One region of the Halomonas sp. PGE1 genome, then DNA from elsewhere that is predicted to be linked to it. Evidence: predicted binding sites of a transcription regulator. Region 1 holds the regulator's gene; the other holds the start of a gene.
What was found. Region 1 encodes FNR, which switches genes on or off when oxygen is low (the NO sensors DNR and NnrR bind a similar motif). Its sites were predicted from a motif close to TTGATNTANATCAA; they were not measured.

Region 1 (14,805 bases):
CGGTGCACGCCTCCGAGGTGGCCAGCCGCACCGGCCAGGGCCTCGAGGGCATCCTCGACGGTCGACGCTGGCGGCTCGGCAAGGCCGAGTTCGCCGCTCCGGACGCGACGCCCGCCGCACCCGGCGAGGGGCAGTGGCTGCTGCTCGCCGAGGAGGGCGAGCCGCGGGCCTGGTTCGCCCTGCAGGACCGGGTGCGCGAGGATGCCGCCGACACCGTGGCGGCGCTCAAGGGACTGGGCCTCGAGGTCGAGCTGCTCTCCGGTGACACCCCCGCGGCCGCCGGCGACCTCGCCCGACGCCTCGACATCCCCACCTGGCGCGGCGGTGCCACGCCCGAGGAGAAGCTCGAGCGCATCCGCGAGTGCCAGGCGGCCGGCGAGAAGGTGGCCATGGTGGGCGATGGCATCAACGACGTGCCGGTGCTGGCCGGCGCCGACGTGGCCATCGCCATGAATGGTGCCACCGACCTGGCCCGCACCAGCGCCGATGCCATCCTGCTCAGCCCGCGCCTGTCACGCATCGTCGAGGCGGTCGAGATCAGCCGCGCCACCCGCCGGGTGATGCGCCAGAACATGATCTGGTCGGTGTGCTACAACTTCACCGCCATGCCCATCGCCGCCGTGGGCCTGGTGCCCCCCTGGCTGGCCGCCATGGGCATGTCGGCCAGCTCCCTGGTGGTGGTGGGCAACGCCCTGCGTCTCAACCGCTTCCGCAGCCGCGCCATGCCCGCCGCCACCCCCCTGCCCACGCCATCCCCTGAACCGAGCCGGGTGACCCCATGAGCATTCTCTACTTGCTGATCCCGCTGTCGCTGATCCTGCTGGGCCTGGCCGTCTGGGCCTTCTTCTGGGCGGTGAAAAACGACCAGTTCGAGGACCTGGAGGGCCCCGCCCACCGCATCCTCTTCGACGAGGACGAGAACGACCTGCCCCCCGAGGAGCGCCAGCGCCGCCGCGAGGCCCGCGAGCGCGCCGCCCAGGAGCGCCGCAACACCGACCCGGAGCCCTGATGGATCCCACCGGACTCGGCCTGCCACCCCTCGCGGCGGCCTTCGTCTTCGGCCTGCTCGGCGGCGCCCACTGCATCGGCATGTGCGGCGGCATCATGAGCGCCCTGACCTTCGCCGTGCCCCCCAGCATGCGCTCCCCGGCGCGCCTCGCGGGCCTGCTGCTGGGCTACAACCTGGGGCGCATCGCAAGCTACATGGTGGCCGGCGCCCTGGTCGCCGCCCTCGGCACCCTGCTCAGCCTCACCCCCGGCATGCGCATCGCCCTGCAAGGCCTTGCCGCCGTCATGCTGATCCTGATGGCGCTCTATATCGCCGACTGGTGGAAAGGGCTGCTGCGGGTCGAGGCCGCGGGCAAGCGCCTGTGGCGCCACCTGGAGCCGGTGGGCAGGCGGCTGATGCCGGTGGTGAGGGTCCCCCAGGCCGTGGCGCTGGGTGCGGTCTGGGGCTGGCTCCCCTGCGGGCTGGTCTACTCGATGCTGGCCTGGAGCCTAGCCACGGCCGACCCCCTCAAGGGCGCCGCCCTGATGGGCGCCTTCGGCCTCGGCACCCTGCCGGCGCTGCTCGCCACCGGCCTGGCGGCGCGCCAGCTGGGGGGGCTGATTCGCCACCGGGCCACCCGCAGCATCGCCGCGCTGTCGATCATCGCCTTCGCCCTGTGGCAGCTGTGGCTGATGCTGCCCGCTCAGGGTCACGGCTGATTCGGCACTATTCCACGCCGGATTGACGCAGCTCAACGCCGCCGGCGTCTAGCCGCCCTAGCATGGAGAGCACATCCATAGCCGGGAGCGCCGTCATGCCCGTTCAGGCGAAACGCAACGATCGCGCCGGGCCATCCTGGACTGCCGGAGGCAGGCCCTCGATGCAGTACCATGACCACGACGGATCGCACTACCTCACCTACCCCGACGCCGCCCGCCTGGCGACGGGGGACGGCCCCGCGGCGCTGACCCGGGCCCTGGCCGAGCGCTCCCCCGGCGCGCCGCTGGCGCTGCACGTGCGCCTGCCCTTCTGCCGGCAGGCCTGTCGCTTCTGCGCCTCCCAGCGGGTGCCCTCACGGGACAGCCGCCAGGCCGAGCCCTACCTCACGCGGCTCGACCGCGAGATGGTGCTGGTGAGCCGCCTGCTGGGCCGCCTCCCGGCCGTGCAGCGCCTGCACTGGGGCGGCGGTGCCCCCGCCTTCCTCTCGCTGGACCAGATGGGCGACCTGTTCGACCGCCTCGACGCCCGCTTCGGGCTGTCCGGCGCCCGAGGGCGCGACTTCAGCATCGAGATCGACCCCCGCGAGGCCGATGTCTTCACCCTGCGCCACCTTCAGGCGCTGGGCTTCAACCGCCTGAGCCTCGGCGTCCAGGAGCTCGACCTGCGCGTCCAGAAGGCGATCAACCGGGTCCAGCCCCGGGTGCTGACCGAGTCCCTGGTGGACGAGGCCGAACGCCTCGGCTTCCACTCCCTCAACCTCGACCTGATCGTGGGCCTGCCGCTGCAGACCCCCCGGGGCTTCGGCGAAACCGTGGAGCAGGTGATCGCCATGACCCCGGCGCGCATCACCCTGCGCCGCTACGCCCACCTGCCGGAGCGCTACCGCCCCCAGCGCGAGATCGACGCCGAGGATCTGCCCGACGCCGCCACCCGGCTGGCGATCCTCGAGGCGGCTCGCGAGCGGCTAGATGACGCCGGCTACGTGCACATCGGGCTCGGCCAGTTTGCCCGCCCCGATGACAGCCTGGCCCAGGCCCTGGGGGAGGGTCGCCTGGCCCGCGGCCTGCAGGGCTACACCCACTACCCGCCCGGCGACCAGCTCGGCCTCGGGGTCGCCGCCCTCAGCCGGGTCGGCGATACCCTGGCCCGCAACGCCCTGAGCCTGGCCGACTACGAGGCGGCGCTGGACGCCAGCCAGCTGCCCGCCAGCGCCGGCTACCGGCTGGACGCGGTCGAACGCCTGCACCGGGATGCCATCGAGGCGCTCGCCTGTCGCCGCGAGCTGGATCTGGCCGCACTCTCGCAGGCCCATGGGCTCGACGCCGGCGCGGCCCTGGCCGGTGCCCTCGAGCGCCTCGCCCCCTTCTGCCGGGCGGGGCTGCTCGAGCGCCACGGCCAGTGCCTGCGGGTAACCCCCGACGGGCTCTGGGGCCTGACCCACCTGCTCGCCGCCTTCGATCCCCAGGCCACCCCGGTGGCGTAAGCCAGGCCGGGCGGGCCTACCTCCTTGGAGGTGGTTTGCCCTGCCCGAAGTTTCCTCCATAATGGTCGACATGATCATGATCAAGGAGGAGGCGGCCATGCCCGATAGCCTGACCGGACGGCGGCGCTCTGTACTGCACGAGACTCGCTGCCAGACCTGCAGCCTGAGTTCGCTCTGCCTGCCGCTGGCCCTCGAGGTTCAGGACATGGACCAGTTCGACGCCATCATCCGACGGCGCGCGCCCCTCAAGAAGGGCGAGACCCTGTTCCGCCAGGACAGCCCCTTCACCAGCGTCTATGCGGTGCGCTCGGGCAGCCTCAAGCAGGTGACCACCGAGGGCAGCGGCGACGACCAGCTAACCAACTTCTACCTGCCCAGCGAACTGGTGGGGCTGGACGGCATCGACGAGGAGCAGTATCCCGGCACGGTCGTGGCCCTGGAGACCACCACCGTGTGCGAGATCCCCTTCGATCGCCTGGACCAGCTGTCGGAGTCCCTGCCCGAGCTACGCGGCCAGCTCTATCGCAGCATGAGCAAGGAGCTGCGCGACGACCGCCGCATGATGCGCCTGCTCTCTCGCAAGACTGCCGACCAGCGCCTGGCCAGCTTCTTCACCAGCCTCTCCGACCGCTTCCGCCGGCGCGGCTACTCCCCCTACAGCTTCCGGCTCTCCATGTCCCGGGCCGATATCGGCAACTACCTGGGCCTGGCGGTGGAGACCGTCAGTCGCATCCTGGGCCGCTTCCAGAGCCAGGGCCTGGTGGAGGTCTCGGGCCGCGAGGTGCATATCCTCGACCTGGAGTCACTGATCCTGGTCGCCGAGGAGGAAGGGGCCAAGTAGCCCCGGGCCGCCTGGCCTGAACCCCTCACACAGAAACCCCCATCAGGCGAGTGCCCGATGGGGGTTTCTGGTTGTCGAGCCATGAGTTCCCGAACCCTGGCGCCGGTGTCGGGGCTACTCGTTCAGCAGTTCGATGCGGCTGGCCTGCCGCCGCGCCTGCGCCTCCTCGAGCCCGGCGAAGTCGAACAGCTCGCGGTCGGCCAGCTGCGACGGTGCCACGTTGGTCACCGCCTTGAACATGCTCTCCAGGCGCCCGGGGTGCTTCTTCTCCCATTCGGCGAGCATCTCCTTGACCACCTGGCGCTGCAGGTTGGGCTGGGAACCGCACAGGTTGCAGGGGATGATCGGGAAAGCCATCAGCCGGGCAAACTCGGCGATATCCGCCTCGCGGCAGTAGGCCAGCGGGCGGATCAGGATGTTCTTGCCGTCGTCGGAGAGCAGCTTGGGGGGCATGGCCTTGAGGCTGCCGCCGAAGAAGAGGTTGAGGAACAGCGTCTCGAGGATGTCCTCGCGATGGTGGCCCAGGGCAATCTTGGTGGCGCCGATCTCCTCGGCGAAGCCGTAGAGGGAGCCGCGGCGCAGCCGCGAGCAGAGCGCGCAGGTGGTCTTGCCCTCCGGCGTCTTCTCCTTGACCACCGAGTAGGTGTCGCGCTCGAGGATATGGTACTCGACGCCGATGGACTCGAGGTACTCGGGCAGCACCTGCTCGGGGAAACCGGGCTGCTTCTGGTCGAGGTTGACCGCCACCAGCGAGAAGTCGATCGGGGCGTTGCGCTGCAGGCTGCGCAGGATCGAGAGCAGGGTGTAGCTGTCCTTGCCGCCGGAGAGGCAGACCATCACTCGGTCGCCCTCGTGGATCATGCCGTAGTCGATGATGGCGTTACCGACCTGGCGGCGCAGGCGCTTCTGGAGCTTGTTGAACTCGCGCCTGCCCCGCGCATCCAGGGCATCGAGGAGCGGCGAGGGGGCCTCCTGCTGCGGGGAGCCCCCGGCGGGGGCCTCGGCGTCGGTGTCGCGGGGGTCGAAGATCACGGCGTCTTGCATGTCGGTCGGCGCTGCCAGTGCGGGCAAAAATGACGGGCGCCCATCCTACCATCGCCGGCGACGTCAGGCGACGCCGTCACGCCTCAGGCATCGCCCCGCAGGGCACTGGCCTCGCGCTCCAGGCGCAGGAAGATCAGCGCCGTGGTCACCGCATCCCCCAGCGCCGTATGGCGCCCCATCACCGGCACGTCCAGCAGCTCGGCCACCTTCTCGAAGCGCGGCGCCGACTCCACCTCGGGATGGCGGCGGCGCAGGCGGCGCAGATAGTGCTGGGCCACGTCGATGGTGGCGTTGGGCAGCTCGAAGCCGACGCGCGGGCGCAGCTCGCGATTGAGGATCGCCAGGTCGAAGTCCAGTTGCCAGCCCACCAGCGGGCGATTGCCGACGAAGTCGAGCAGGCGCTCCAGCGCCTCGTCCACCGCCATGCCGCCCTCCAGGTCGATGCCGCGCAGGCCGTGAATGCGGATCGAATCGCCACACAGCGAGGCCGGGCGCGCCAGGCGCAGGTCCAGGGATTCGCTGGTCAGCACCCGGTCGCCACGCACCTTGACGGCGGCGATGGAGACCAGCTCCGCGCTGCGGGTATCGAGCCCGGTGGTCTCGGTATCGATGACCACCATCTCGTCACCGGTATAGGGGTGAAAGAGCCAGGCGTAGTCGCCGTTGGCGTGCCGTCTTCGGTCGGCAGCGCGCCGCAGGACCTTGAGCATGAGGGGTCTCCTGTTGTGATTGTCGTTCCTTCGTGCATCGTCATGCCTTCGTGCAAGCTCAGGCCGTCACGAATACTCCAGATGAAAGCGGTGCGAGAGGCGCTGCTTGAAGTCCTTGACGATATGCAGCGCCTCGCGCAGCAGGTCGCGCTCCAGCGAGGAGAGCTCCTGCACCACCACGCGGTCGGGCTTGCGCTCGCCACCGCTGTCCAGATGGGCGAGCTGCTGCTTGAGGCGCAGCTCGGTGAACAGCGACAGCGCCTCCCCGAGGTCCTCGGCGAAGCGCGGCTCCAGGCGGCCATCCGCCGCCAGGGCGTCCAGCCGCTCCAGAGTGGAGGTCGGCCGGATGCGCCGCTCCAGGGCCATCACCCGCACCCCGTGAACGATGGGGAAGATGCCGCCCTTCTTGATGTCGATGCCATGCTGGGGCCGCTTGAGCGAGCCGAACAGGGTCAGCGGCGTGGAGAAGCGCAGGATGGTGCGGGCAAAGTAGGAGAGCAGCAGCTCGTCGCCGGAGCAGCGCGCGAACAGCTCGTCGCGCACCCGGTCGAGCAGGGCCGGGTTGCCGGCCACCGCATGGGAGTCGAGCATGATCGCCAGCTTCATCAGGCTGTCGCCGTCCCGCTTCTCGGCCCAGCGGGCGATGCGCTCGCGCCACTGGGTCACGGTGCCGACCCACTCGGGGTTGGAGACCATGATGTTGCCGGGGCAGGGCGGGTAGCCCAGCTCGATCAGGGTCTCGGTGAGCCGCTGCATCTGCTCGGCGCAGTTGGGCCATTCCAGATCGTCGGTCAGGATCAGGCCGTTGTCCTGGTCGGTCTTGAGGATCTGCTCGCCGCGCCCCTCGCTGCCCATCACCATCAGGCAGCTGTCGCGGTGGTAGCGTTCGTCGACCAGGAAGCCCCAGGCCTTGTGCATGATCCGTCCGTTGAGCGCCGCCAGCAGGCCCATGGCGAAGCGCAGCTTGACCCCCTGGGCCATCAGCGCCTTGACCAGCTCGGGCGTGCGGCGACTGGCGGCGGCCAGGGCCTCGAGGCTCTCGGCCTGCTCGACCTGCAGGCTGACCACGTAGCTGCGGCTCGAGAAGTAGCTGAGCACGTCGGTGAGCTCGACGACCCCCACCGGCGCCCCCTTCTCCACCACCACCACCCGCTCCACCTTGTGGCGGGTCATGACCACCAGCGCCTCGAACAGGTACTGCCCCGGCCCCACCGTGATCAGCTCGGCGCTGCCGATCCCGTCCAGGGCACTGTCGCGGTCGCGCTCCTCCACCACCAGGGCGTTGAGCAGGTCGGTCTTGGTGATCATGCCGGGGCCGGCATCACCCGCCACCAGCAGGCTGTCGGCATGGCGCTCGTTGATGGTGGTCACCGCCTCGGCGATGGTCGTGGCGGCCGGCACGATCAGCGGCTCACGCATGCACTCGTCGACCCGGGCCAGCATGAAGCCGGCCATGGTCACCCCGCCTTCGGCACGCTGCTCGGTCAGCAGGCGCGCCTTGTGGGCCAGGGTCTGGCGGAAGAACTCGGCGAAGGGGGGACAGTCATCGCAGAGCTCGAGAAAGAGCGCCTTGGGCAGCAGGTAACAGAGGCTCTCCTGCTCCGCACGGAAGCGGTAGCGGCTCTTGCCGTTGAGAATGCTGATAGCGCCGAACAGGTCGCCGCGGGTGTAGTGGCCGATGCGCGAGCGGGCCGCGGGCAGGGTGGGGTCGACTTCCGCCACCTCCCCCTTGTGGATCAGGAAGAGGTTCTCACCGGCCTGCCCCGTTTCGAGGATGATCTCGTCGCGATCGAAGTAGGCCAGGTCCACGCCCTGGCGAACCCGCTCGCGGCCTGCCTCGTCGAGCAGGGTGAACGGCGGTTGGGAAAGATCGACCTCGACCATGGCGCAGACCTCGCGGGCGGCATCCCGACTCGGGCCTCCCTGTCGCGCCACCGCCAGCAGGCGATCGACAGACGAGGGGGCCGGAGAGGAAAACGGCGTTGTGGCCGCCACCAGATGATTGTTGGGGTTGTTGTTGGGTCTCGTAGGACTGGTGGCAGCATAGCAACCTCCCTGTCGCCCTTATAAGCTAGACGATCGTCTCCCCCTTTGGCCCCCTATACGATCGTCCAAGCCTCGCCCGCGAACGCAGCGACCCTGCGACTTTGGTCTTCCTCCGCCTCCTTAGACGATCGTCCAAGCCGTGTCGCGCCCGCCCCCGACCGCCCCTCTCACACCCCCTATACCATCGTCCTAACCTGGCTGACGTACCTCGTGTAACTCAGCAGAAACACGCCCCCATCCTTTTGATTGACAAGGATTCGTTGACACCGCATTGAATCGTATTTTTCTCATGATACGAAAGTCTGGGATTCATTTTTGCCACTCATTGCCCACTATCCACCATGCATCATGCAGGGCAATCGCACGACAACGATGCCTGCCGATACCGGCGGGATCTGGACCACGCCCATCGGGATCAGCCCCCGGGCTCGCAAGGGCCTGACACACGACATGCGATTGCCCTGGTGACCCGCAACCGACAGACCCCCAGTTCCCAACCCCACCAATAACAAGTGGAGAACACGACAATGGCAGAAGAGAAAGTCGATTCGTCCGAATACTGGAAGGCGAACGTGCGCCTGATCACGGGATGCCTGATCGTCTGGGCCTTCGTCTCCTACGGAATGGCGATCCTGTTCCGGCCCCTGCTCTCCGGCATTCCCGTGGGCGGCACCGATCTGGGCTTCTGGTTCGCCCAGCAGGGCTCCATCCTCACCTTCATCGTGCTGATCTTCTTCTACGCCTGGAAGATGAACAAGCTCGATCAGAAATTCGGTCTGGGGGAGTAAGCCAGCATGAGCCAATTTGCCATCAACCTGCTGTTCGTAGGGGCCTCCTTCGCCCTCTACATCGGCATCGCGATCTGGGCCCGAGCGGGCTCCACCAAGGACTTCTACGTGGCGGGCGGCGGCGTCCACCCGATCACCAACGGCATGGCCACGGCGGCCGACTGGATGTCCGCGGCGTCGTTCATCTCCATGGCCGGCCTGCTGGCCTCCGGCGGCTACGCCAACTCAACGTTCCTGATGGGCTGGACCGGCGGCTACGTGATCCTGGCCATGCTGCTGGCGCCCTACCTGCGCAAGTTCGGCAAGTTCACCGTGCCGGACTTCATCGGTGACCGCTTCTACAGCAAGGCGGCGCGCCTGGTGGCCGTCATCTGCCTGATCGTGGCCTCCGTGACCTACGTCATCGGCCAGATGACCGGTGCCGGCGTGGCCTTCTCGCGCTTCCTCGAGGTCTCCAACACCTGGGGCATCTGGATCGCGGCCTTCATCGTGTTCCTCTATGCGGTATTCGGCGGCATGAAGGGCATCACCTACACCCAGGTGGCCCAGTACATCGTGCTGATCATCGCCTACACCATCCCGGCAGTGTTCATCGCCTTCCAGCTGACCGGCAACCCGATTCCGATGTTCGGCATGTTCAGCACCCACACCGAGTCCGGCGTGCCGCTGCTGGCCAAGCTCGACGAAGTGGTCAGTGCCCTGGGCTTCCGGGACTACACCGCCGACGTGGACAACAAGCTCAACATGGTGCTGTTCACCCTGTCGCTGATGGTCGGTACCGCGGGCCTGCCCCACGTCATCATCCGCTTCTTCACCGTGCCGAAGGTGGCCGACGCACGCTGGTCCGCCGGCTGGGCCCTGGTGTTCATCGCCCTGCTCTACCTGACCGCACCGGCCGTGGGCTCCATGGCACGCCTCAACCTGATGACCACCGTCTATCCGGAGATGTCCGGCCAGGTCGAGGACTACGAGGCGGCCACGGCCAACCCGATCCTCTACGAGGAGCGGCCTGACTGGGTGCGCACCTGGGAGGAGACCGGCCTGATCACCTTCAACGATCTCAACAACGACGGGCGCATCCAGTTCTACAACGATGCCAACCCGGAGTTCGCCGAGACCGCCGAGTCACGCGGCTGGGAAGGCAGCGAGCTGTCGGTCAACAACGACATCCTGGTACTGGCCAACCCCGAGATCGCCAACCTGCCGGGCTGGGTCATCGGCCTGATCGCCGCCGGCGGCATCGCGGCGGCCCTCTCCACCGCGGCAGGCCTGCTGCTGGCCATCTCCTCGGCCATTAGCCACGACCTGATCAAGACCATGATCAACCCCAACATCACCGAGAAGGGCGAGATGCTGGCGGCGCGGATCTCCATGGGCGGTGCCATCCTGCTGGCCACCTACCTGGGCCTCAACCCGCCAGGCTTCGCCGCCCAGACGGTGGCCCTGGCCTTCGGTATCGCCGGCGCCTCGCTGTTCCCGGCGCTGATGATGGGGATCTTCTCCAAGCGGGTGAACAACGTGGGTGCGGTCGCCGGCATGCTGACCGGTCTCATCGCCACCCTGCTCTACATCTTCACCTACCTGGGCTGGTTCTTCGTGCCGGGCACCAACATGCTGCCCAACACCCCGGACAACTGGATCCTGGGCATCTCCCCGCTGTCGTTCGGTGCGGTGGGTGCGATCATGAACTTCGCGGTGGCCTTCGCACTCTCCAGCGTGACCAAGGAGCCCCCGCAGGAGATCCAGGACCTGGTGGAGAGCGTGCGCTATCCCAAGGGTGCGGGTACCGCCGTCGACCACTAACCTCCCGAGGCTTTCTGGGCCATAATGGCCCCCTGGCCCGGTTCGCCGGGCCAGTCAACCTCCACCGATCGGGCTTCCCTAGGGAAGCCCGATCGCTTTGAGCAAGGACACTTCATGATTTGGCACTTGATCGCGGCGGTCTTCGCCGGCCTCGGCGCCGCCGGCATCGGCATGCTGCTGCGCATGGCCAGCGGCAAGCGACTGCCGACCTGGATCATCCCGGTGTTCGGCGGGCTCGGCATGCTCGGCTACCAGATTCACTACGAGTACTCGTGGTTCTCCCACAAGCAGGCGCAGCTGCCGGCCACCGCCAGCGTGGTCGAGGTCGAGCACGGCTCGATGTTCTGGCGCCCCTGGACCTACGCCTTCCCCATGGCCAACGCCTTCAGCGTGGTGGATCGCGACAGCATGGCCGTGCGCGATGCAAACGGCGAGCGGCTGGTGGAGTACATCCGCTACCGCTTCGAGAAGCAGCACGTGGACCTGGTCACCCATCAGGCCTGGCTGATCAACTGCGCCACCCGCGAGACGCTGCCCCTGATCGGCGAGGAGCGCCGGCCGCGCTTCGAGGCGATGCGAGCGCTCGACGAGGACGATGCCCTCTACCAGGCGCTCTGCCGGGAGACCTGAGGCCCCGCCGCCTGCCTTCCCGGGTCACATTGCCCTAGAATGGGCGCCAGACTCGAGGGAGAAAGCCCATGTTCTCAGGCTGGCTGCTGGTTGCCATATCGCTGCTCTATATCGCCGTGCTGTTCGGCATCGCCTGGCGGGGCGATCGCCGGGCCAAGGAGCGCGGTGCCAGCCATCGCCGGCCGATCATCTACAGCCTGGCGCTGGCCATCTACTGCACCTCCTGGAGCTTCTACGGCGCCGTCGGCCAGGCCGCCACCGGCGGCTGGTCCTTTGCCAGCATCTACGTGGGGCCGATCCTCACCTTCCTGCTGTTCTGGCCGGTGCTGGCCAAGATGATCCGCGTCGCCAAGCACCAGAACGTCACCTCCATCGCCGACTTCATCGCCTCGCGCTACGGCAAGACCCAGTCCCTGGCGGCCTTCGCCAGCCTGGTGGCGCTGATCGGGGCCCTGCCCTACATCGCCCTGCAGCTCAAGGCGGTCTCCACCTCCTTCAGCGTGCTCACCGCTGCCGGTGACCCCACCCATACGCCGCTGTTCGCCGACACCGCCTTCTACGTGGCGGTGGTGATGGCCGCCTTCGCCATCCTCTTCGGCACCCGGCACACCGACGCCACCGAGCACCACGAGGGGCTGATCCACGCCGTGGCCTTCGAGTCGCTGGTCAAGCTGCTGGCCTTCATGATCCTCGGCGCCTACGTCACCTGGGGCATGTTCGGGGGCCTCGCCGAGCTCTTCGCCCACGCCGAGGTACAGCTGGAGCTGCAGCGCCAGCTGGTCCAGCAGGACTTCGGCCAGAGCTTCTGGGCCCAGACCCTGCTGGCGATGCTGGCGGTGCTCTGCCTACCCCGCCAGTTCCACGTGGCGGTGGTGGAGAACACCCACCGCGACGATGCCGCCAAGGCGCGCTGGCTCTTCCCCCTCTATCTGGTGCTCTTCGCCTTCTTCGTACTGCCGCTGGCCGCCGCCGGCCTGACCCTGTTCGCCGACAGCGGCATCGAGCCGGACACCTACGTGCTGGCGCTGCCCATGGCAGCGGGCAGCGAGTGGCTGACCCTGCTCACCTTCATCGGCGGCTTCTCGGCGGCCACCGGCATGGTGATCGTGGCCGCGGTGGCCGTCTCGATCATGATCTCCAACGAGATCGTCATCCCGGCGCTGTTCCGCCTGCGCTGGTTCGACACCAAGGCCCGCGACTACGGTCGCCTGGTGCTGCGCGCCCGGCGCCTCACCATCGCCGCGGTGCTGGCCATGGCCTACGGCTTCTACCAGCTGATCGGCGAGTTCACCTCGCTGGCCTCCATCGGCATGCTCTCCTTTGCCGCCGCCGGCCAGTTCGCCCCGGCGCTGATCGGCGGGCTCTACTGGAAGCGCGGCAACCGCCTGGGGGTGATCATCGGCATGAACGCCGGCTTCGCCATCTGGGCCTACAGCCTGCTGATGCCGGCCATGATCACCGCCGGGGTACTGCCCGCCCACTGGATCGACGGCGGCCCCCTGGGCGTTGCCTGGCTCTCCCCCACTTCGCTGTTCGGCCTCAACGTGGGGGACAGCTTCACCCACGGCGTGATGCTCTCCCTGGGGGTGAACCTCTTCTGCTACATCTTTGTCTCCCAGATCACCTCCCAGCGGGTGGTGGAACGCATCCAGGCCTCGCTGTTCGTGGACAGCGTGGAAACCCGCCAGACCTCGGTGAACCGCCCCTGGACCGGCGCCACCACGGTCGGCGACCTCAAGGTGCTGTGCGAACGCTTCCTCGGCGCCGGCCAGGTGCAGCGCGCCTTCGACGACTACGCGCGGCGCAACGGCAAGCCGCTGGAGGACGGCACCCGCGCCTCCATCGACGTCATCCAGTTCACCGAGCGCTTCCTCGCCTCGGTGCTCGGCGCTTCCTCGGCACGCATCGTGGTGAACTCGGCGCTGCAGGGCCGCGGCATCGGCATCTCCGACGTAATCTCCATCGTCGACGAGGCCTCCCAGGTGCTGGAGTTCAACCGCGCTCTGCTCCAGGCCACCATCGAGAACATCAACCAAGGCATCAGCGTGGTCGACCAGAACCTGCGCCTGGTGGTGTGGAACCAGCGCTACCTGGAGCTGTTCCGCTTCCCCGACCACCTGATCCGGGTCGGCGCGCCGATGGACAAGATTTTCCGCTACAACGCCCACAACGGGGAGTACGGCCCCGGCGACCCCGAAGAGCACGTCCAGCTGCTGCTCGACAATATCCGCGAGGGCCAGCCCCACCGCTACGTGCGCTACCGCCAGGACGGCAGCGTGCTGGAGGTGCAGGGCAACCCCATGCCCGGCGGCGGCTTCGTCTACACCTACCAGGACATCACCCAGCAGAAGCGCATCGAGGAGGCGCTGATCCGCTCGGAGAACAACATCCGCATCTACACGGACAACGTGCCCGCGCTGATTGCCTACTTCGACAAGGAGTGCCGCTACCTCTTCACCAACCGCGCCTACGAGCAGGCCTTCGGCATCGACCGCAACGCGGTGATCGGCAAGCAGGTCCAGGACGTGGTGCCGCCGGAGATGGCCCGCGAGCGCGAACCCTGGATCGAACGGGCGCTGGCCGGCGAGCGGGTCAGCTTCGAGGTGTCGATCCGGCTGCCCGAGGGGCGCCGCTACATGCTGGTGACCTATACCCCCCACTTCGGCGACAGCGGGGCGATCCTGGGCTTCTTCGCCCTCTATCAGGACATCACCGAGCGGCGCCTGGCGGAGATTGCCCTCAAGGAGACCAACGAGACCCTGGAGGAGCGGGTCCGCGAGCGCACCCAGGCGCTCTCCGAGGCCAACGCCGCCCTGCGCCAGGAGAACCTCGTGCGCGCCGAGGCCGAGCTGGCGCTGCGCCAGGCCAAGCAGCTGGCGGAGGACGCCAACGCCTCTAAGACCCGCTTCCTGGCCGCCGCCAGCCACGACCTGCTGCAGCCGCTCAACGCCGCCCGGCTGTTCACCTCGGCGCTCTCCCAGGAGATGGAGCCCGAGACCATGCAGCGCACCATCGGCCATATCGACAACTCGCTGCAGGCCGCCGAGGAGCTGCTCGGCACCCTGCTCGATATCTCCAAGCTCGATGCCGGCGCCCTCACCCCCCGGCGCAGCCACTTCGCGCTGGCCGACATCTTCCGGCCGCTGCGCGCCGAGTTCGAGGTGATGGCGGAGGACCGCGGCCTCGACCTGATGGTGGTGCCGACCCGGGCCTGGGTCGACAGCGATGCCCAGATGCTGCGCCGGATCATCCAGAACTTCCTCTCCAACGCCATCCGCTATACCCAGGAGGGCCGCGTGCTGCTAGGCTGCCGTCGCCGCGGCGACCGCCTCTCCATCCAGGTGTGGGACTCGGGCCCCGGCATTCCCGAATCCAAGCAGGCGGAGATCTTCCAGGAGTTCCGCCGCCTCGACCAGGCCTCGCGCCACAAGGAGAGCGAGAAGGGGCTGGGGCTCGGGCTCTCCATCGCCGACCGCATGAGCCGGGTGCTCGACCACCCCATCACGGTGCGCTCGAAGGAGGGCTCGGGGACCATGTTCTCGGTCAGTGTGCCGATGGTGGCGGCGCGCAGCGAGGCACAACAGGCCGAGGAGGCCGCCTCGCCCAAGCGCGCCGGCAACAAGCTGGTCGGCACCCGGATCCTGTGCATCGACAACGAGACGCTGATCCTGGAGGGCATGAAGGCGATGCTCTCCGGCTGGGGCTGTGAGGTCTTCACCGCCACCAGCATCGGCGGTGCCAAGTCGGTGCTG
Region 2 (14,805 bases), 970 kb from region 1:
CACCGCCTGGGCGCCGGCGCGAATCTGGGCGTTGAGGTACTCGGTGACCGCCGTGGCCAGGGTGTCGAGCAGGTCATGCATCACGCTGGGCGTGTCGTAGAGCATCGTCTTGACGTGGCGGAAGTCCTTACTGGAGCTGCCCTCCACCATGTAGGTGGCGAGCGTCCAGGGGCTGCCGGAGAAGCCGATCAGCGGCACCCGGCCGTTGAGCTCGCGGCGGATGGTGGAGACCGCCCGCATCACGTAGTCCAGGTCGCGCTCGGCATCGGGCACGCTGAGCGCCGCCACGTCCTCGGCGGTGCGCACCGGCTTGCGGAATTTCGGCCCCTCGCCGGTCTCGAAGTAGAGCCCCAGGCCCATGGCATCGGGAATGGTGAGGATATCCGAGAAGAGGATCGCCGCGTCCAGCGGATAGCGCTCCAGCGGCTGCAGGGTCACCTCGCAGGCTAGGTCATGGTTGCGGCAGAGATCCATGAAGTCGCCGGCCTCGGCGCGGGTGGCGCGGTACTCCGGCAGGTAGCGGCCGGCCTGGCGCATCATCCATACCGGGGTGCGGTCGACAGGCTGACGCGCCAGGGCGCGCAGAAAGCGATCGTTCTTGAGTTCCATGCAGGCGGTCATCCACGGGAAATGTCGCGCCATTGTAGCGCATCACCGCACGCCAGGCTTGACCGAGGCCAAGCTCCACGGTGGTGGCAGCGCCGGCTCGGCCTGATCTCAACCTGCCCGTGAGCCACGCCGCCGTTCCTGCTAGAATGGCCCACCACTCTGCGGCACCGCCCGCGGCCTGATACCGAGGTACCCAGTGACGATTCGCTTCATCGCCGCCTCTCGACTGCCCACCCCCTGGGCCACCTTCACCATGCACGGCTTCGAGGACGAGGCCACCGGCAAGGACCATATCGCCCTCACCCTGGGCGACGTGGCCGACGGCGAGCCGGTGCTGGGGCGGGTCCACTCCGAGTGCCTGACCGGCGACGCCCTCTTCTCGATGCGCTGCGACTGCGGCTACCAGCTCCAGGAGGCGCTCAAGCGCATCGCCGACGAGGGGCGCGGGGTGCTGCTCTACCTGCGCCAGGAGGGGCGCGGCATCGGCCTGCTCAACAAGATCCGTGCGTACCACCTGCAGGACCAGGGGGCCGACACCGTGGAGGCCAACGAGCAGCTCGGCTTCGGCGCCGACCTGCGTCGCTACGACCTCTGCGTGCCGATGCTCGAGCATCTGGGCATCGCCTCGCTCAGGCTGATGACCAACAACCCGCGCAAGGTCGAGGCTCTGACCAGCGCCGGTGTGCACATCGCGGAACGCGTCCCGCTGACCACCGGGCTCAACCCCCACAACGAGCAGTACCTCTCCACCAAGGCCGGCAAGCTCGGCCACATGATGGCGCTGGGCGACTTCACCCAGGCCAGCGACGTGGATATCGAACGCAAGGGCTGAGCGCACCGCGAGCCGCATAGGCCGCATAGAGAGAAGGGGCCTTCCATGTTGGAAGGCCCCTTCGCATGGTGGCCACCGCTGGTGGGCCAGCGGGCGATCTACTCGCCCAGCCGGGCGCGAATCGCGGCCTCGATGCCCGCGGCATCCAGGCCGCACTCGGCGAGCAGCTCGGCGGGCTTGCCGTGTTCCACATAGGCGTCCGGCAGCCCCAGGTTGAGCAGCGCCGCCTGCACGCCCTCGGCGGCCAGCAACTCGCCCACCGCGCTGCCGGCGCCGCCGGCCACCACGTTCTCCTCCAGGGTCACCAGCAGGTCGTGGCCCTCGGCCGCGGCCAGGATTGCCTCGCGGTCCAGGGGCTTGATGCTGCGCATGTTGAGGTGGGTGGCATCGAGGCGCTCGGCCACCTCGGTGGCCGGCGTGTTGAGGCTGCCGAAGGCCAGCAGGGCCACGCGTCGCCCCGGCTCGGCGCCGCTCTCGCGGCGCGTCTCGGCCTGGCCGATCGGCATCGGCTCCAGGTGGGCGGGGATCGCCTTGCCCGGGCCGGTGCCGCGGGGGTAGCGCACCGCGGCGGGGCCGGGATGGTGGTAGGCGGCGCTCAGCATGGCGCGGCACTCCGCCTCGTCGGCGGGCGCCAGCACCACCAGCCCGGGCACGCAGCGCAGGAAGGAGAGGTCCAGGCTGCCGTGGTGGGTGGGGCCGTCCTCGCCCACCAGACCGGCGCGATCGATGGCGAAGGTGACGTCGAGGTCCTGCACCGCCACGTCGTGGATCAGCTGGTCATAGCCGCGCTGCAGGAAGGTGGAGTAGATCGCCACCACCGGCTTCATACCCTCGCAGGCCATGCCGGCGGCCAGCGTCACCGCGTGCTGCTCGGCGATGGCCACGTCGAAGTAGCGCTCGGGATGCTCCCGGGAGAAGCGCACGAGGTCGGAGCCCTCGCGCATGGCCGGGGTGATGCCGATCAACCGCTCGTCGGCCGCCGCCATGTCGCACAGCCAGTCGCCGAAGACGTTGCAGTACTTCTTCTTCGACGCGGCGGGCTTGAGCGGCGGCGGCGTTTCGCCGTGCTTTTCCGGCTCGCTCTTTTCCAGCTTGGTGATGGCGTGGTAGCCGATGGGGTCGGCCTCGGCGGGCAGGAAGCCGCGCCCCTTGCGGGTGCGCACATGGAGGAACTGGGGCCCCTCCAGGTCGCGCAGGTTGCGCAGGGTCTGCACCAGCAGCGGCAGGTCGTGGCCGTCGATGGGGCCGATGTAGTTGAAGCCCATCTCCTCGAAGAGCGTGGCCGGGCTGACCATGCCCTTCATGTGCTCCTCGGTGCGCCGCGCCAGCTCCAGGGCCCCGGGCAGGTGGGAGAGCACCTTCTTGCCGCCCTCGCGCATGGTCAGGTAGGGCTTGCTGGAGAGGATTCGCGCCAGGTAGCTGGCGATGCCGCCGACGTTCTCGGAGATCGACATCTCGTTGTCGTTGAGCACCACCAGCAGGTTGGCGTCCACGTGGCCGGCGTGGGCCAGGGCCTCGAAGGCCATGCCGGCGGTCAGGGCGCCGTCGCCGATCACCGCGCAGGTGCGCCGCGTCTCGCCGCGGGCCCGGGCGGCCAGGGCCATGCCCAGCGCCGCCGAGATGGAGGTGCTGGAGTGGCCCACCCCGAAGGTGTCGTACTCCGACTCCGCCCGGCGCGGGAAGGCGGCCAGGCCACCGTGGTGGCGGATCCTCGGCATCGCCTCGCGGCGCCCGGTGAGGATCTTGTGGGGATAGGCCTGGTGGCCCACGTCCCACACCAGGCGGTCGTAGGGGGTCTCCAGCGCCTGGTGCAGCGCCACGGTGAGCTCCACGACGCCGAGGCCGGCCCCGAAGTGCCCCCCGGAGACCCCCACGCTGTAGAGCAGGTAGGCGCGCAGCTCGTCGGCCACCTGCGCCAGCTGCGCGGTGGACATGGCACGCAGCGCGGCCGGGGTGTCCAGGGTGTCGAGCAGCGGCGTGGCCGGACGCTCGGCGGGAATCTCGTCGAACAGCTTCATGGGCTCATCTGTCGTGTCAGTGGTCGCGCTCGATCATGTAGCGGGCCAGGGCCTTCAGGGGAATCGCGCCTTCGCCCAGCGGGGCGAGGGCCGCCACGGCCTCCTCCACCAGCTCGCCGGCGCGAGCGCGGGCGCCCTCGAGCCCCAGCAGGCTCGGGTAGGTGGGCTTGTCGCGGGCGGCATCCGCCCCGGACGCCTTGCCCAGGGTGGCGGTGTCGCCGGTCACATCGAGCACGTCGTCATGGATCTGGAAGGCCAGACCGATGGCGCGCGCGTAGTCTTCCAGGGCGGCCAGGCGCGGGTCCGTCTCGGCCACGGCGACGAGCCCGCCCAGGCGCACCGCGGCGCGAATCAGCGCGCCGGTCTTGTGACCATGCATGGTGGCCAGCGCTGCCACGTCGGGGTGGCCGCCCACGGCCGCCAGATCCAGCGCCTGGCCGGCCACCATGCCGTCGCGGCCGGCGGCCTCGGCCAGGGTGACCAGCATGGCGGCCAGCCGCGGGTGGGTGGAGCGGGCCAGCACCTCGAAGGCGAGCGCCTGCAGGGCGTCGCCGGCCAGGATCGCGGTGGCCTCGTCGTAGGCCTTGTGTACCGTGGGCTGGCCGCGGCGCAGGTCGTCGTCATCCATGGCCGGCAGATCGTCATGGACCAGGGAGTAGGCGTGGACCAGCTCGATGGCCATGGCCGGCGCATCCAGGGCGTCGTCCGCCGCGCCCAGGGCGCGACCGGCGGCATAGACCAGCACCGGGCGCAGCCGCTTGCCGCCCACCAGCACGCCGTGGCGCATGGCGGCATCCAGGCGCGGCACCGCGGCGCCCCGCTCGCCGAACAGCGCTTCCAGCCGGGCATCCACCCGGGCACGATCCGCGGCCAGGCCGGCCGCCAGGGTCTCAGCGTTCACTCTCATCCTCCGCGGGAGGGGCGAAGGGCGTCAGGGTCATGCCGCCCTCGGCGCCCTCGGTCAGGGTGCGCACCCTGAGCTCCGCCTCGTCGAGGCGGCGCTGGGCGTCGCGGGTCAGGCGAATGCCCTCCTCGAAGGCGGCCAGGGAGTCCTCCAGCGACAGCTCGCCGGACTCGAGCCGCTCCACGAGCCGCTCGAGGCGATCGACGGTGGTGGCGAAATCGGTCGCCTCCGCCCCGTCACTCTGCTGGCCATCGGGCCGCTGCCTGCGCTCCGCCATCGCTCTCCTCGCCCCGCTGCCGACTGCATCCGGCGTCTCGAAAGGCGACAGTATACACGCTCCCCCCCGGGGGTCGTCTGCCCCGGTGCCGGGTGCCCTGACTTGCATGGCGTTCATCTTGGCAGCGCAGCATTTTCATCCTGGCTCATGCCGGGCCTGTGCTAGAATAGCGCCTCTTTTTTCCTACCTGTCACTGCATGCGGCACGCGCCGGAAGGGGTTGATTCGACCATGGCCAAGACGTCCCTGGACAAGAGCAAGATCAAGGTCCTGCTGCTCGAGGGGGTCCACCAGAGCGCGGTGGACAATCTGCACAACGCCGGGTACTCGAACATCGAGCACCTGCCCACCTCGCTGGACGAAGCGGCGCTGATCGAGAAGATCCGCGACGTGCACTTCATCGGCATTCGCTCCCGCACCCAGCTCAACGAGCGCGTCTTCGCCGCTGCCGAGAAGCTGGTGGCCGTGGGCTGCTTCTGCATCGGCACCAACCAGGTCGACCTCACCGCGGCCCTGGTGCGCGGCATCCCGGTCTTCAACGCCCCCTACTCCAACACCCGCTCGGTGGCCGAGCTGGTGCTGGCCGAGGCGATCATGCTGCTGCGCGGCATCCCCGAGAAGAACGCCCTGGCCCACCGCGGCGGCTGGCAGAAGTCGGCGAAGAACTCCCACGAGGCCCGCGGCAAGACCCTGGGGATCGTCGGCTACGGCAGCATCGGCTCCCAGCTCTCCGTACTGGCCGAGTCGCTGGGCTTCGACGTCATCTATTACGACGTGGTGACCAAGCTGGGCATGGGCAACGCCCGCCAGGTGGGCAGTCTCGACGAGCTGCTGCGTCGTGCCGATGTGGTCAGCCTGCACGTGCCCGACCTGCCCTCCACCAAGTGGATGATCGGCGCCGAGCAGATCGCCTGCATGAAAGAGGGCGCCATCCTGATCAACGCCGCCCGCGGCAGCGTGGTGGTAATCGAGGCCCTGGCCGACGCCATCAAGGCCGGTAAGCTCAACGGCGCGGCCATCGATGTCTTCCCGGTGGAGCCCAAGGGCAACGACGAGGAGTTCGAGAGCCCGCTGCGCGGCCTGGACAACGTCATCCTCACCCCGCACATCGGCGGCTCCACCCTCGAGGCCCAGGAGAACATCGGCATCGAGGTCTCCGAGAAGCTGATCACCTACTCCGACAACGGCACCACCGTCACCTCGGTCAACTTCCCCGAGGTCGCCCTGCCGGCCCACCCGGGCAAGCATCGCCTGCTGCATATCCACGACAACGTGCCGGGCGTACTCTCCGAGATCAACCGGGTGCTCTCCGAGAACGGCATCAACATCGCCGGCCAGTACCTGCAGACCAACGAGAAGGTCGGCTACGTGGTGATCGACGTCGACAAGGCCTACGGCCCCCAGGCCCTGGATGCCCTGCGCCAGGTGGAGCACACCCTCAAGGTGCGCGTGCTCTACTCCGAGGCCGGCCAGCAGGCCTGACGCCTCACGCCACCTCCCGCAAGGCCCGCCGCCGCGTCATTCGACGCGGCGGTTTGTGTTCAGGGGCCTCGCTCCCCTTTCCATGGCCGGACTCTCCATGGTCGAACTCTCCATGGTCGAACTATCCATGGTCGAAGTGCGCGCCCACGGCCGCGCGCGCTAGGCTGGGCGTCAGACGCCGAACAACAACCGGGAGACCATGATGAGCGACTCGACTCCGCCCCTGCGGCGCCGCGATGAAGGCGGCGTGGCCACCCTGACCCTCAGCCGCCCGGAGAGCTTCAATGCCCTCTCCGAGGCGATGCTGGTCGCCCTCAAGGAGGAGCTCGGCCGCCTGGCCAACGATGGCAGCGTGCGCTGCGTAGTGATCGCCGCCGAGGGGCGTGCCTTCTGCGCCGGCCACGACCTCAAGCAGATGCGCGCCAACCCCGACAAGGCCTACTACCAGGAGCTCTTTGCCCGCTGCGGCCGGGTGATGCAGGCCATCGTCGAGCTGCCGATACCGGTGATCGCCCGAGTGCAGGGCATCGCCACCGCCGCCGGCTGCCAGCTGGTGGCCAGCTGTGACCTGGCCGTGGCCGCACGCTCCGCGCGTTTCGCCGTCTCCGGCATCAATGCCGGGCTCTTCTGCTCCACCCCGGCGGTGGCGCTGTCGCGCAACGTCAGCCGCAAGCGCGCCATGGAGCTGCTGCTCACCGGCGAGTTCATCGATGCCGAGACCGCCCGCGACTGGGGGCTGATCAACCGCGTGGCCGAGGACGACGCCCTGGACGACGCCGTGGCCGCGCTCACCGACAGCCTCTGCGCCAAGAGCGCGGTGGCGGTGCGCACCGGCAAGGCCATGTTCCAGCGCCAGCTGCAGATGCCCCTGGACGAGGCCTACGCCTTCGCCGGCGAGGTGATGGCCTGCAACATGATGGCCGAGGACGCCGGCGAGGGCATCGATGCCTTTATCGAGAAGCGCCCGCCGCAGTGGCGACATCGATAGTTCGGGGCGACATCGGTAGTTCGGGGCGACATCGATAGTTCAGGGCAGCATCGATAGCTCGGGGCGCCCTCGATAGCGCCGGGGGCCGGCGATCGCAAGGGTCGCCGGCCTCGTGCAGAGAGGGTGTGGAAGTGATTTCCGCAGGCGCGACAGCCCGCGGCCGACAGGGTATCCTGTGGCCCACAGCGGGCAACCGACACGAGGAGAGTCGAGGGTGAGCGAGGTCAAGCGCAGGACGGCGGGACGCCCCGCGGGATCGGGGAAGGCCAGCGGCGGCCACAGCCAGTCGCTGGTGCGCGGGCTCAACCTGCTCGAGCGCCTCTCGGCGAGCCCCGGGGGGCTTGCGCTCTCGGAGCTGGCCGAACAGGCGGATCTCGCCCCCTCGACGACCCATCGCCTGCTCCAGGCGCTGCAGGGACAGGGCTTCGTCACCCAGGACAGCGAGCTCGGCGTCTGGAAGATCGACGTCAAGACCTTCCGCATCGGCAACAGCTTCCTCGAGGCCCGCGACTTCGTGGCCACCAGCCGCCCCTTCCTGCGCCGCCTCACCGCCCTGACCGGCGAGACCGCCAACCTGGGCATCCGCGACGACGGCACCGCGGTGTTCCTAGCCCAGAGCGAGTCGTCCCAGATGATGCGCATGATCACCCGGCTGGGCTCCCGGGCGCCGCTGCACGCCTCCGGCGTCGGCAAGGCGCTGATGGCCTGGCTGCCCGACGACGAGCTCGAGCGCGTCCTCGCCGAGCGGGGCCTGGCCCGGGTTACCGAGAACACCCTGCACACGCCCGAATCGCTGCGCGCGGGCCTCGCCGAGATTCGCCGCCAGGGCTTCGCCTGTGATCGCGAGGAACACGCCATCGGCCTGCACTGCGTGGCCGCCTGCATCCACGACGAGCACGGCATCCCGCTGGCCGCCATCTCGGTCTCCGGGCCCGTGGCGCGCATCCCCGAGGCGCGCCTGCTGGAGCTGGGCGAGCTGGTCCGCGACACCGCCGCCGAGATCACCGCCCGGCTGGGTGGACGCCTCCCCGACGCCTGAGTCAATAGCCGATACATCGCGTTCGCTTGTGGCCTCACAGGCGGTATCATGTTGCGATGATCGCTACCGTGAGGCGGGCGCACCGCCGTCCCCTCGCGACACCCAACAGGCAAGCCTCAGAGTCTCGACATGTCATCCGCCACCGAATGCGTCTCCGCCCTCATCGATGACTTCCAGCAGCGCCGACCGATCCGCGCCGGCTCGCTGATCATCACCGTCTACGGCGATGCCATCGTGCCCCGCGGCGGCACCGTCTGGCTGGGCAGCCTCTCGAAGCTGGTGGAACCCATCGGCATCAACGAGCGGCTGGTGCGCACCTCGGTCTATCGCCTGACCCGGGAGACCTGGCTGCAGGGCGAGAAGGTCGGCCGACGGAGCTACTACAGCCTGAGCGGCCCGGGCAGGCGCCGCTTCGAGCAGGCCTTCAAGCGCGTCTACCACGGCGCCCAGGCCCCCTGGTCGGGCCAGTGGACCCTGGTGCTGCTGAGCCAGCTCGACAGCGCCCGCCGCCAGAAGGTGCGCGACGAGCTGGAGTGGCTCGGCTTCGGCCACTTCGCCCCGGGGCTGCTCGCCCACCCCATGCTCGGCCGCAGCGAGGCCATGGCCGCCCTGCAGGAGCTGGGGGCCGCCGACGAGGCCATCGTGATGCAGACCGAGGCCCTGGAGCCCCTGGCCAGCAAGCCGCTGCGGCTGCAGGTGCGCGAGAGCTGGAACCTCGACGAGCTGGCCGAGCACTACCAGCGTTTCCTGACCCTCTTCCGTCCGCTGTGGAAGGCCCTCAACGAGGAGAACCACCTCGACGAGGAGGCCTGCTTCATCGCCCGCACCCTGCTGATCCACGAGTACCGCCGGGTGCAGCTGCGCGACCCCCAGCTGCCCGACGAGCTGCTGCCCACCGCCTGGGAGGGTCGCAACGCCCACCAGCTGTGCCGCAACATCTATCGCATGATCTACCGGCGCGCCGAGAACTGGCTCGACCGCCACCTGGAGACCGCAGAGGGCCCGCTGCCGGCCCCTGGCCCCAGCTTCTACCGCCGCTTCGGCGGACTGGAGTAGTACCAGCGCCGCCACGCAAACGCCCCCTGCCATGGCTCATGGCAGGGGGCGTTTAGGTTGTCAGCACCGCGATGACAGCACCAACCGTTACCGATCGGCGGCTACTTGTGCCGGAACTGCGGCTTGCGCTTCTCGGCGAAGGCCGCCATGCCCTCCCGGCGATCCTCGAAGCCGAAGGTACTCTGGAAGGCGCGGCGCTCGAAGAGCAGCCCGGCCTGCAGGGTCATCTCGAAGGCCTGATCCACGGACTCGCGGATCATCTGCACCACCGGCCGGGAGTGAGAGGCAATGGTGGCCGCCAGGGCCAGGGCCTCGGCCTCCAGCTCGGCGGCCGGCACCACCCGGCACACCAGCCCGGCCCGCTCGGCCTCCTCGGCCTCCATCATGCGGCCGGTCAGGCAGAGCTCCATGGCCTTGGCCTTGCCAATGGCGCGCACCAGGCGCTGGGTGCCACCGGCGCCCGGCATGGTGCCGATCTTCACCTCGGGCTGGCCGAATTTCGCCGTGTCGCTGGCGATGATGGTGTCGCAGGCCATGGCCAGCTCGCAGCCGCCGCCCAGGGCGAAGCCGGAGACCGCGGCGATCACCGGTTTGCGACAGCGCGACAGGCGCTCCCAGGCCTGGCCGGCCGTATTGGGGAAGTCCTCGGCGAAGAGATCGGCGTGGGTGCGCTCGAGCATCTCGCCGATGTCGGCGCCGGCGGCAAACACCTTCTCGCCGCCGGTGATGACGATGGCGCCGATGGCCTCATCGGCCTCGAGGGCCTCGAGGGCCTCGGCCATCTCGGTGACCAGTCGGGCGCACAGGGCGTTGTAGGCCTGGGGGCGGTCCAGGCGAATCACGCCCACCGCCTCATGGGTCTCGACCCGGATCATCTCCTGGCTCATGACGACTGCTCCTTGGCGAGGGTCTGCTGCTTGGGCTGGGTGTCGCCGGCATTGAGGCGCGGCCGGTCGGCATCCAGTTCCGCCAGCGGCTCGCAGGGCTCCAGACTGTCGCGGCAGCGCTCGGTCAGCCGCTGATACTCCCGGGTGCCCTGCTGCTTCCAGGCCACTTCCTGATCGGTGAGCTCGCGCTTCACCGCGGCCGGCGCACCCATCACCAGAGACTGGGGCGGGCAGGTGAAGCCGGTCTTGACGAAGGCCGCCGCGGCGACGATGGAGCGGGCGCCGATCACGGCGTTGTCCATCACCACGGCGTTCATGCCCACCATGGCGTCCTGGCCCACCACGCAGCCGTGCAGCACGGCGCCGTGGCCGATATGGCCATCCTTCTCCACCTTGGTGACGCAGCCAGGGAAGCCATGCATCACGCAGGTGTCCTGAAGGTTGGCCCCCTCCTCCAGCACCAGCTGGCCGAAGTCGCCGCGCATCACCGCGCCGGGCCCCACGTAGCAGCCCGGCCCGACGATGACGTCGCCGATCAGCACCGCGGTGGGGTGCACGTAGGCGGTGGGGTGCACCACCGGGGTCACCCCCTCGAGTCGATAGCAGGGCATGACGCGCTCCTTCAGTCCAGCTTGCCGTGGCGACGGCTCTGCACCACCACGAAGCGACGGGCCACGAAGGCCTGGTCGCACAGGGAGGCGTTGGCCGCCGGGTTGCCGCCGGTGGCGTGGAAGTCGCTGTAGGCCGCGGATTGGTTGACGAAGACGCCACCGTCCAGGTTCAGCGACAGCGGGGCCGCCACTTCCATGGCCAGCTGCTCGAACTGCTCGGCCACGGCGTCATCGGTGGTGTAGGCGCCGAGGGTGATGGCACCCTTCTCGCCGATCACCTCGCGGGCCAGCTCGATGCTGTGGGCGGTGCTGTCGGTGGCGATCACGAAGCTGATCGGGCCGAAGCGCTCCTCGCTGAAGGCGTCGCGCTGGCTGGCGTCCACCTTGAGCAGCAGCGGGGTGTGGATGCGCGCCCTGGGGAACTGGGCGTGCTCGCGGGGCTCGCTGTCCAGCAGCACCTCGCCGAGGCCGCGGCACTCGTCGATGCGGGCGGCGGTGGCCGGCGACTGGATCGCCCCCAGCACGGCACAGGCACGGTCGTTGTCGGAGAGGAACTTCTCGACGGCCTTGGCGAGTGCCCCGGCCACCTCGTCGAAGGAGAGCTGACCCTCGGCGGTCTTGATGCCCCCCTTGGGCACGTAGATCGCCTGGGTGGTGGTGCACATCTGGCCGGAGTAGAGGCTCAGGGTGAAGGCCAGGTTCTGGGCCACCGGCTTGATCTGCTCGACGCTGTCGATGATCACGGTGTTGATGCCGGCCTTCTCGGTGAACACCTGGGCCTGGGTGGCGTTCTGCTCGAGCCACTCGCCGAAGGCGTTGGAGCCGGTGAAGTCGATCAGCTTCACGGCAGGATCCAGCGCCAGCTCCTTGGTCACCGGGGCCTCGGCGGTGTCGGGCATCATGCTGACCAGGCAGGGGTCGAAGCCGGCCTCCTCGAGCACCTCCTGGGCGACGCGAGCGGTCATGGCCACCGGCAGGATGGCGGCCGGGTGCGGCTTGAGGATCACCGGGTTGCCGGTGGCCAGGCTGGCGAACAGGCCCGGGTAGGTGTTCCAGGTGGGGAAGGTGGAGCAGGCCACCACCAGGGAGATGCCGCGGGGCACGATGTGGTAGCGCTTGTCGAGCACCAGGGGGTCATGCTTGCCCTGGGGCTTCACCCACCTGGCGGTGGCCGGCACCCGGGACATCGCCTGCCAGGCGTAGGTCACGGCCTCGAGGCCACGGTCCTGGGCGTGGGGGCCACCGGCCTGGAAGGCCATCATCGGCGCCTGGCCGCTGGTGTGGGTCACCGCCTCGGCGATGTCGGGGCTCATGGCGTTGAGGCGCGCCAGGATCTCCAGGCAGACGCCGACCCGGGCCTCGGCGCCGGCGTCGCGCCAGGCGGGCATGGCCGCCTGCATGGCGGCGATCAGCGCGCCCTGCTCGGGCTGGTCATAGGTCACGCCCAGCTCGAAGCCGTAGGGGGAGACCTCGGCACCCACCTGGCCGGCCACCGCCGGTACCTTGAGGGCGTAGTGCTGCTTGAGCATCGCCTCAAAGCGCTGGGACGCCCCCTTCACCGCCTCCTCCGGATACTTCCTGATGTTCTCCGGATAGGGGCTCCAGAAACCGCGGGTGGTGATGGCCTCGACGGCCTGATCGAGGGTCTCGCGATGACGGTCGAGCATCTGCTGGGCTTGCTGTGACATGGGTGGCTCCTGCCATGAGCGGCTTTATTCGATACGGGATAGCACGAAAGACTATCCATAGCGTAACGAAACATCAAACCACGCCGCCGCCGCCGGCTCCTTACCGCCCGCCGCGATAGCCAGAAAACCCTTTCTATATTAGCGCTTTGAGCAAATTTTCTGCCGCCAGACCGCCAACTTTCGACCATGGTCTAACCTGCCGGCCTGCGCGGGGCTATCTTCAAGATAACCCTCTGACAAGACAGCATAAATTGGAACAGCTCGAGCAAACACGATACATCATTGCCTGACTGTGCAAGTTGATGCGTATCAAAAAAAACCTATACTCGGCCTCAATAGCCGCCCGTGCAGGCCACGGGCCAGCCACCCGCGCCGACGCCGCGCCAGAGACGAGGACACCATGCCGAACCACCTGTTCGTCGAGGAGCCGCAGAGAGGGGTGCTGCGCATCACCCTGCACCGCCCCGAGGCGCTGAACGCCCTCAACACCGCCCTGCTGGGGGAGCTGGCCGAGACCCTGACCGCCGCCGAGCAGGACGCCGAGGTCCGCGCGGTGGTGATCACCGGCAGCCAGCGCGCCTTCGCCGCCGGCGCCGACATCAAGGAGATGGCCGAGCGCGACCTGGTGGGCATCCTCGAGGACCCCCGCCAGCGCCACTGGGCCACCATCGCCCGCTTCGGAAAGCCCATCATCGCCGCGGTCAACGGCTTCTGCCTGGGTGGCGGCTGCGAGCTCGCCATGCACGCCGACATCCTGATCGCCGGCGAGGATGCCCGCTTCGGTCAGCCCGAGATCAACCTCGGCATCATGCCCGGCGCCGGCGGTACCCAGCGCCTGGTGCGCGCCGTAGGCAAGGCGCTGGCCACCCAGATGGTGCTCACCGGCGAGCCGATCTCCGCCCGCCGCGCCCTGGAGGCCGGTCTGGTCAGCGAGATCACCCAGCCCGAGCTGACCGTGGAGCGCGCCGTCGCCGTGGCCGAGACCATCGCCACCAAGGCGCCGCTGGCCGTGCGCCTGGCCCGGGAGGCGCTGCACAAGGCCGAGGACACCGACCTGGCCACCGGCCTGCGCTTCGAGCGCCACGCCTTCACGCTGCTGGCCGGCACCCGGGATCGCGAGGAGGGCATCCGCGCCTTCCAGGAAAAACGCCCCGCCACCTTCAGCGGCCACTGATACACAGGAAACCGATCATGAGTGAAGCGCCCCTGCTCTATACCGTGGAAGACGGCGTCGCCCGCCTCACGCTGAACCGCCCCGACAGCCTCAACAGCTTCAATGCCGAGCTGCACGCCGAGATGCGCCAGGCCCTCAAGGCCGTGCGCCAGGACAAGAGCGTGCGCGCCCTGCTGCTGACCGGCAACGGCCGCGGCTTCTGCGCCGGCCAGGACCTCTCCGACCGCAACGTGGCCCCCGGCGCCGAGGCGCCGGACCTGGGCGAGTCCCTGGAGAAGCGCTACAACCCCATGCTGCGCACCCTGCGCGACCTGCCCTTCCCCACCATCTGCGCGGTGAACGGCGTGGCCGCCGGCGCCGGCGCCAATATCGCCCTGGCCTGCGACATCGTGCTGGCGGCCCGCTCGGCCAGCTTCATCCAGGCCTTCTGCCGGATCGGCCTGGTGCCGGATTCCGGCGGCACCTGGAGCCTGCCGCGCCTGGTGGGCATGGCCCGCGCCAAGGGGCTGGCGATGCTGGGTGACAAGCTCAGCGCCGAGCAGGCCGAGCAGTGGGGCATGATCTGGAAGGTGGTGGATGACGAGGCCCTGCAGGACGAGGCCCTGACCCTGGCCCGCCACCTGGCCACCCAGCCGACCCGCGGCCTGGCGCTGATCAAGCGCGCCCTGCACGCCAGCGCCGACAACGACTTCGACGCCCAGCTCGACCTGGAGCGCGACCTGCAGCGCCTGGCCGGCCGCACCGATGACTACCGAGAGGGCGTGGCTGCCTTCATGGAAAAACGCAAGCCCAGCTTCAAGGGGGAGTGAGATGCCCGCCCTCGCAACCAGTGACATCATCGCCGTGATCGGCGCCGGCGCCATGGGCGCCGGCATCGCCCAGGTGGCGGCCCAGGCCGGCCACCCGGTGCGCCTCTACGACAACCGCGACGGCGCCGCCCAGGCCGGCATCGACGGCGTGCGCCGCCAGCTCGAGAAGCGCGTGGCCAAGGGCAAGATGGCCCAGGCGGACGTCGACGCCATCATCAGCCGCATGACCCCGGCCGCCACCCTGGCGGAGCTGGCCGACAGCCGCCTGGTGGTGGAGGCGATCGTCGAGAACCTCGAGGTCAAGCGCAGCGTGTTCGCCGAGCTCGAGGCCCTCTGCGGCCCCGACACCCTGCTTACCAGCAACACCTCGTCGCTCTCCATCACCTCCATCGCCGCCGGCCTCGAGCGCCCCGAGCGCGTCGCCGGCCTGCA

Region 2: paaF (2,3-dehydroadipyl-CoA hydratase PaaF) is a predicted target of FNR. The motif match lies at 12,690-12,703, and genes of this name have one in related genera.

What each region holds. Positions count from the first base shown of each region.
Region 1 is NZ_CP053032.1:1,095,230-1,110,034, reverse strand. It holds gene HIR79_RS05260 (heavy metal translocating P-type ATPase) at 1-782, shown strand, start outside; gene ccoS (cbb3-type cytochrome oxidase assembly protein CcoS) at 779-1,009, shown strand; gene HIR79_RS05250 (sulfite exporter TauE/SafE family protein) at 1,009-1,707, shown strand; gene hemN (oxygen-independent coproporphyrinogen III oxidase) at 1,869-3,191, shown strand; gene fnr (fumarate/nitrate reduction transcriptional regulator Fnr) at 3,289-4,032, shown strand; gene ttcA (tRNA 2-thiocytidine(32) synthetase TtcA) at 4,147-5,076, opposite strand; gene HIR79_RS05230 (3'-5' exonuclease) at 5,160-5,786, opposite strand; gene HIR79_RS05225 (putative nucleotidyltransferase substrate binding domain-containing protein) at 5,853-7,670, opposite strand; gene HIR79_RS05220 (DUF4212 domain-containing protein) at 8,360-8,620, shown strand; gene HIR79_RS05215 (sodium:solute symporter family protein) at 8,627-10,423, shown strand; gene HIR79_RS05210 (hypothetical protein) at 10,538-11,053, shown strand; gene HIR79_RS05205 (hybrid sensor histidine kinase/response regulator) at 11,122-14,805, shown strand, end outside.
Region 2 is NZ_CP053032.1:128,060-142,864, forward strand. It holds gene hemE (uroporphyrinogen decarboxylase) at 1-609, opposite strand, end outside; gene ribA (GTP cyclohydrolase II) at 806-1,441, shown strand; gene dxs (1-deoxy-D-xylulose-5-phosphate synthase) at 1,540-3,459, opposite strand; gene HIR79_RS00680 (polyprenyl synthetase family protein) at 3,476-4,360, opposite strand; gene HIR79_RS00685 (exodeoxyribonuclease VII small subunit) at 4,350-4,640, opposite strand; gene serA (phosphoglycerate dehydrogenase) at 4,871-6,121, shown strand; gene HIR79_RS00695 (enoyl-CoA hydratase) at 6,324-7,109, shown strand; gene HIR79_RS00700 (IclR family transcriptional regulator domain-containing protein) at 7,324-8,148, shown strand; gene paaX (phenylacetic acid degradation operon negative regulatory protein PaaX) at 8,278-9,204, shown strand; gene HIR79_RS00710 (enoyl-CoA hydratase-related protein) at 9,306-10,091, opposite strand; gene paaY (phenylacetic acid degradation protein PaaY) at 10,088-10,702, opposite strand; gene paaN (phenylacetic acid degradation protein PaaN) at 10,714-12,390, opposite strand; gene paaF (2,3-dehydroadipyl-CoA hydratase PaaF) at 12,791-13,564, shown strand; gene paaG (2-(1,2-epoxy-1,2-dihydrophenyl)acetyl-CoA isomerase PaaG) at 13,582-14,373, shown strand; gene paaH (3-hydroxyacyl-CoA dehydrogenase PaaH) at 14,375-14,805, shown strand, end outside.